Regions from separate parts of the Bacillus cereus group sp. RP43 genome, predicted to be linked through region 2. Evidence: a T-box and tRNA genes for the amino acid it is inferred to sense, from the RefSeq annotation. Region 2 holds a T-box; the other holds one or more tRNA genes.

Region 1 (3,397 bases), 2.8 Mb from region 2:
TGTATATAGTACAACTTTCATCTTCTTCACCTATCCAATTGTTTTTCTTAGAGACGAAGCTGGAATATGCATCTGTTCTCTATATTTCGCAACTGTTCTTCGAGAAATAACGATTTCATGCTCTTCTTCTAATAATTTTGAAATCTTTTGATCCGAAAGTGGCTTTTTCTTATTCTCCGCTTCCACAAGTGTTTGAATAAATTGTTTCACCCGCTTCGTCGAAATAGCTTCATCCTCCGTCGTCGAAACAGCAGTACTAAAGAATGCTTTCATTTCAAATAAACCGTGCGGCGTTTGCACATATTTATTACGCGTTGCACGACTAATTGTAGACTCATGCACACTTAGTTCTTCCGCTACCTCTTTTAAAGCAAGTGGTTTTAAATATGCTGGACCTTCCCAGAAGAAATCACGCTGTTTTTCCATTATAATGCCCATTACTTGCAGAAGCGTTTGTTTTCTCTGTTTCAAACTGCGCATAATCCACTGCACATGCTGATACTTTTCTGATACATAAGATGCTACTTCACTCTCACTATTATTAAGAAGCGCACTATACTCAGAATGAATTTCAATTCTTGGCATATTTCTCTCATTCATTTGTAAAACGAGACGATCACCATCTTTTTTCACCGCCATATCAGGCACAATATAAAGTGGTTTATCAGAAGAAAATGCAAGACCTGGCTTTGGTTGTAATGATGTTATACAATTTACCGCACTCTGCAATTCCTCATTACTACACTTCAGCACTTGAACGAGCTTTCGCCAATCTTTCTTCACGAAATAAGCAAAGTGATCCTCTATAACCTCTTCCGCTAATCCATTCCGTCTTTGTAAGCGCTTCAATTGTAAGGTTAGACATTCCTGAATATTACGTGCTCCTACCCCTGCTGGCTCGAGTGATTGGACAAGCTCAACAGAGCGGTCGACTACATGAATCGGCGCGGAAAGGAGATCCGCTAACTCTTCATTCGTTTCTTGTAAATACCCATTTCCATCCATGTTCATAATAATGAAAGAAGCTACTTTTCGCTCTTCTTCTTCTATTTTATAATACTGTAGCTGATTTAATAAATGTTGCTGAATCGTTGTAGAATCCACACTGTAGATTTCCATTTGATTATCGACTTGTTTGCCGGTACTTTTACTTGTGTTAGAGCTCTTTTTCTTCTCCCTCTCAAAACCACCTAACTCAATAAGGGGATTCTCTAACGATTGCTCATACAAAAACTCCGATAATTCTTGTACATTATACTGGAGCATTGTAATCGCTTGCCTTAACTCTTGTGTCATTGCCAAACGTAAGCTTTGTTCTTGTAAAAGACTTGCCTTCAAACTAATCTCCCCCTTGTTTCTATTGTACAATAAGTTTGGTAAAAGGAGAATCCTATCGCAGACACCCATTCCAAAATATTATTAATTTATATGTATTAATGAGATTTACATCTTACAACCGAAAAACGAATAATATTGAAAGAAAATAATAAAGAACAACATTATTACCAAGTACTAATAGTAAATCTTATTACTAGATATAACAAGAGGGAAATAAAAAAAGTCCTAACCTACAAAACGTAAGTTAGGACTTTTTGACGCGCCCAGAGGGATTCGAACCCCCGGCAGACGTGGTACCGGAAACCACCGCTCTATCCGACTGAGCTATGGGCGCATGATAAAATTTTATAAACCGTTTATTATCAAAGTTTTAAGCCTTCTTCTATTCCGCTTTTCCACATTTAATTTCTTGCGAAAAATCTCTAATAGAAGTGAAATACAACAAGTAAATACCTGCTTATTTTCTTCTCATAATAATAGCAATAAAATCCATCTAAATCAATAAAAATATCCCCTTAATCCTTTATATACCTTAGCTAGGAGCCTATAAAACATATCCTTCCCCTAAATTTTCCAAACATAAATTCACCCGAACCCACAAATTATAATCTTTGAATTGATATTCCAAAGGGGGCTTCATTCAATGACTGTAATTACAAAACTAAAGCAAACTGTTTCTGGATTAAAAAGTGCACAAGCTAGCTTAGAGGGATTCGCTCTTGATACGGATAACCAACAAGCAAAGCAACTTTTCCAAACAGCTGCGCAACAAACACAAACAATTATTGACTCTTTAAACCCACGTGTTGAAGAAGTCCAGCAAGAAGAACCACAATACACACAGCAATAACCAAAAGTGCCATTTCATCTAATGGTACACAATTTGAGAAAAAGGATGATATGCAATCATCCTTTTTCTCTCAAATTACATACTGCAATAGAAATGGAATGATTATAATGCGAAAACTCGGACTCATAGCCGCGTTATTTGTTCTTCTATTCGGTTCACTTACCGGATGCGATAATAGCCCGTTAGATAAAAAAGTAAAGAAAGAAGAAGCTAAGCGAACAGATGAAAAAAAGGGCCCAAAGTTAACAAAAATGAGTACAGAATCCTTTAATCAATCTATATCGCAAGACGCTAAGAAAAAAGCCCTCGCTATAGATGGAATTATAAAAGCTACCGCAGTTAATACCAATTTAGATCTTTACATAGCCGTCAAACCTGAACATCACGAAAGATTTGGTTTAAAGCCTTTACGAAGTAAATTAAAAAAGAAATTAAGTGATGAAAACCCTACTTTCGATATTCATGTAAGTACAGACAAAAAGATTTTTATGCTCCTAGAAGAACTTGAAAACAAAATTAAGAACAAGAAAGTAAGCAAGGATGGCATTAAAGAACAATTGAAACTCATTCAATCAGAAATGGGATCTAATATTTAAGCTTTCTAAAAGAAAAGGAAGGATTCAAATGTCCAGTAAAGATAAAAACTTAACACCGGTACAACAGGAATATAAAAAATTCGAGCAAGAACGAGAACCGAAGCGTCCTGTCTTAAAAAATTGTATAAAAGCTTTTTTCGTTGGTGGTTTCATTTGCTTCATCGGACAACTTATTTCTACTTTTTACATCACGTATTTTGATTTCACTGAGCGCTCAGCAGGGAATCCGACAGTAGCAACTCTAATTTTCATTTCCATGTTACTAACTGGATTCGGTATATACGATCGCTTTGGACAATTTGCCGGGGCAGGCACAGCTGTACCTGTTACTGGATTTGGAAACTCTGTTATTGCTGCATGTATTGAACACCGAACGGAAGGGTTCGTCCTTGGTGTTGGCGGGAACATGTTTAAATTGGCTGGGTCTGTTATTTTGTTTGGTGTATTTTCCGCTTTCGTCATCGCACTTATTAAAACGATTCTCGTTCAATGGGGAGGGCTATAAATGTTACAAGGACACCGAACATGGGTATTTGAAAACAAACCAGTCATTATCTCAACCGGGGTAGTCGGTGGACCATTTGAAGCGAAAGGTAATATCCCTGAAGACTTC
Region 2 (3,397 bases):
ACTTCATTCACCGTCATGAAATTGAAGGCGCAACAATGGACGAAATTATTACAAACTTAGAACAAGCTTTCGAAAAGAATTGCTAAAGTAGGGGGAGAGTGAATCTCCCTCTTTTCTTTATATAGAGGTGAAAAAATGATAGTAACAACAGCAGGAAGAACAAATAAAGAAATGATAGCTTATGCAAATAAGGTAGCGGAAGAATTAAATTGTTCTTTCGTTTTACGTAATGATATACCTGTACACAAACTGCATGAGCAGTATAAACAGGATGTACTTGTCGTAGGGAAAAACCGATTAGCTATTTATCCAAAGGGTACGGAAGAGTCGTTTTTCTTTCATCCAAATTCGGCGATGTTTCGTGTGAAAAGGTTAATGCGCGGAGAGCACGATCCATTTGTACAAGCTGCAAAGTTAGAGAGCGGAATGACAGTGTTAGATTGTACGCTCGGTATGGCATCAGATAGTATTGTAGCTAGTTATATCGTTGGTGAGAACGGAACAGTAACAGGACTTGAAGGTAACGAATATATGGCTTACATAATGGAAAAAGGTTTGCAAGCATGGTCTTCATCAGTTTCTGAAATCGATAAGGCAATGCAAAGAATCCATGTAAAGCAAACAGAGCATTTCGCTTTTTTAACGCAATGTGAAGATAATAGTTATGACGTTGTTTACCTTGATCCGATGTTTGAAGAAACTGTCATAGAATCAGATGGAATTAAAGGGTTAAAACACTTCGCTTTGTATCATGATATTACTGATGAAACAATTGCGGAAGCGAAGCGTGTGGCGAGAAAACGTGTCGTTCTGAAAGACCATTTCCGTAGTACTAGATTTGAAAAACACAATTTTCACGTATACAAAAGAAAAAGTGCAAAGTTTCATTTTGGGGTAATTGACCTTTGCTAATTGTTTGAAAAGATGTATAATAAGCAATAATTAATTAAATATACTGTCTGTGATGAAGAGAGTAGTCTTTTTCAGAAGGAAAGCGAGCTAGGGATGGTGTGAGCCTAGTGCGGAAGAAAAGATGAAGCGCACTTCGGAGATGCTTCTTGAACGAATAGTAGAGTAAGCCGAGGCCCCCTGTCCTCGTTATAAACGGGAAAGTGGTTCGTAATGAACAACAAGGGTGGTACCACGGGTTAAAACTCGTCTCTTTTTTAGAGACGAGTTTTTTGTGTTTTAAAAAATAAGGAGGTTACAGTATGGAGTATAAAACGCAGTTTGCGAAGAGCTTATCAAATATTATTACGGACGAATTAACGCAAAATCAAATTTTAGATTTAATCGAAACCCCAAAACAAGATGAATTCGGTGATGCAGCGTTCCCATGTTTTTCACTAGCGAAGCAATATAAAAAATCACCAGCTACTATCGCAAAGGAAGTTGCGGAGAAATTAAATGACCCATTTTTTACGAAAATAGAGGCTGTTGGCCCGTATGTAAACGTCTTTTTTAATCGTCAAACAGTAAGTGATGAAGTATTAAAAACAATTTTAGCGGAGAAAGAAGAGTACGGTCAAAATCACTTTGGATGTGAAAAAACGGTAGTTATCGATTATTCCTCTCCTAATATCGCGAAACCTTTTTCAATGGGGCATTTACGTTCTACAATGATCGGCAATTCGCTGAAACATATCGCCGAAAAATGTGGATATGAAGTTGTCGGAATTAATTATATTGGGGATTGGGGAACACAGTTCGGAAAGTTAATTACCGCATATAAAAAATGGGGAAATGAAGAAGTTGTTAAAGAGGATCCAATTCGTGAGTTATTTAAGTTATATGTTCAGTTTCATGAAGAAGCAAAAGAGAACAAAGAACTAGAAGAAGAAGGACGCTCATGGTTTAAAAAACTAGAAGAAGGAAATGAAGAAGCAGTCGAACTTTGGAATTGGTTCCGTCATGAGTCTTTAAAAGAATTTTCTCGTATTTATGAACTTCTCGGTGTGGAATTTACAAACTTTCAAGGAGAAGCTTTCTATAATGATAAAATGGAAGACTTTATTGGGATTTTAGAAGAGCACGACTTACTGGAAGAATCAGAAGGGGCATTAGTCGTTAATTTAGAAGAAGAAGGTATGCCGCCATGTTTAATTAGAAAATCAGATGGTGCTACCATTTACGCAACACGTGATTTAACAGCCGCATTGTATCGTCAAAACACATACGAATTTGATAAGGCTTTATATGTAGTAGGACCCGAACAAAGCTTGCATTTTAATCAATTTTTCACTGTATTAAAAAAGCTTGGCTACACTTGGGTTGATGGGATGGAACATGTACCGTTCGGGTTCATATTAAAAGATGGTAAGAAAATGTCGACACGTAAGGGTAGAATTATTTTATTAGAAGAAGTGCTAGAAGAAGCTGTTGCACTTGCGGAACAAAATATTGAAGAGAAAAATCCGAATTTAAAACAAAAAGAAGAAGTGGCAAAGCAAGTAGGTGTTGGAGCAGTTATCTTCCACGATTTAAAAAATGAGCGTATGCATAATATTGAATTCTCATTAGAAAATATGTTGAAATTTGAAGGGGAAACAGGACCGTATGTACAATACACACATGCGCGTGCTTGTTCAATTTTAAGAAAAGAAAGTGTAGAATTTGAAACGTGTACTTTTGAATTAAAAGACGATTACAGCTGGAGTGTAGTAAAATTACTCAACAGATTCCCAGAAGTAACTGAAGCAGCCTTCAATAAAAATGAGCCATCTATTATTTCAAAATACGTATTAGATGTAGCACAAGCGTTCAATAAATATTATGGAAATGTTCGTATTTTAGAAGAGAACGAAGAAAAAGAGAGTAGAATCGCATTAGCTTATGCTGTGACGGTTGTATTAAAAGAGGGATTACGTTTACTTGGGGTGGAGGCGCCTGAGGAGATGTAAAATAAAAAAGGCTAGTGTATCGTTAACAATGCACTAGTTTTTTTACTTTGGAATTTTGCTATTTATACTTAACTAGCCTGAAATTTCAACAATAGTGTAGGGATATGGCTAATCTATAGAGAACTTTAGTTTTGTATATAAAAGGAGGCGTGGTTTTTGGAAGAGTATGATTGGAACAGTAAACTAACATATTTAAAAAATACGAGAGATTTATATTACAATGATGATTATTTAAGTTTTTTAGTAAATACAGTTTGGAAGATTTCTGAACCGGTACATATTGTTGATTACGGCTGTGGATATGGTTATTTAGGCTTAGTTTTGTTGCCTTTGCTTCCAAATGGATCAAAATATACAGGCATTGATAGCGGGAAAGCATTAATAGCTGAAGCGAGAGAGTTGTTTCGTGCACTCCCATATGAAGCAGAATTTATTGAGGGGGATGCTACAGAAATTGACTTGGAAAATAAATACGATATAGCAATCTGTCATGCCTT

What was found. A T-box is a leader RNA that pairs with one kind of tRNA and senses whether it is charged. The one in region 2 lies ahead of argS (arginine--tRNA ligase), so its partner is inferred to be a tRNA-Arg.
Region 1: it has a tRNA-Arg gene. The T-box ahead of argS (arginine--tRNA ligase) is inferred to sense a tRNA for this amino acid. The anticodon was not compared.

The regions. Positions count from the first base shown of each region.
Region 1 covers NZ_JARVHQ010000001.1:363,975-367,371, reverse strand. The annotation lists gene QCI75_RS01795 (glutaredoxin family protein) at 1-21, opposite strand, end outside; gene rpoN (RNA polymerase factor sigma-54) at 31-1,338, opposite strand; tRNA gene QCI75_RS01785 (tRNA-Arg) at 1,597-1,672, opposite strand; gene QCI75_RS01780 (DUF1657 domain-containing protein) at 1,982-2,188, shown strand; gene QCI75_RS01775 (YhcN/YlaJ family sporulation lipoprotein) at 2,296-2,784, shown strand; gene spoVAC (stage V sporulation protein AC) at 2,813-3,289, shown strand; gene spoVAD (stage V sporulation protein AD) at 3,290-3,397, shown strand, end outside.
Region 2 covers NZ_JARVHQ010000001.1:3,119,078-3,122,474, reverse strand. The annotation lists gene QCI75_RS16235 (BrxA/BrxB family bacilliredoxin) at 1-86, shown strand, start outside; gene QCI75_RS16230 (class I SAM-dependent methyltransferase) at 136-912, shown strand; T-box leader at 953-1,166, shown strand; gene argS (arginine--tRNA ligase) at 1,212-2,900, shown strand; gene QCI75_RS16220 (class I SAM-dependent methyltransferase) at 3,057-3,397, shown strand, end outside.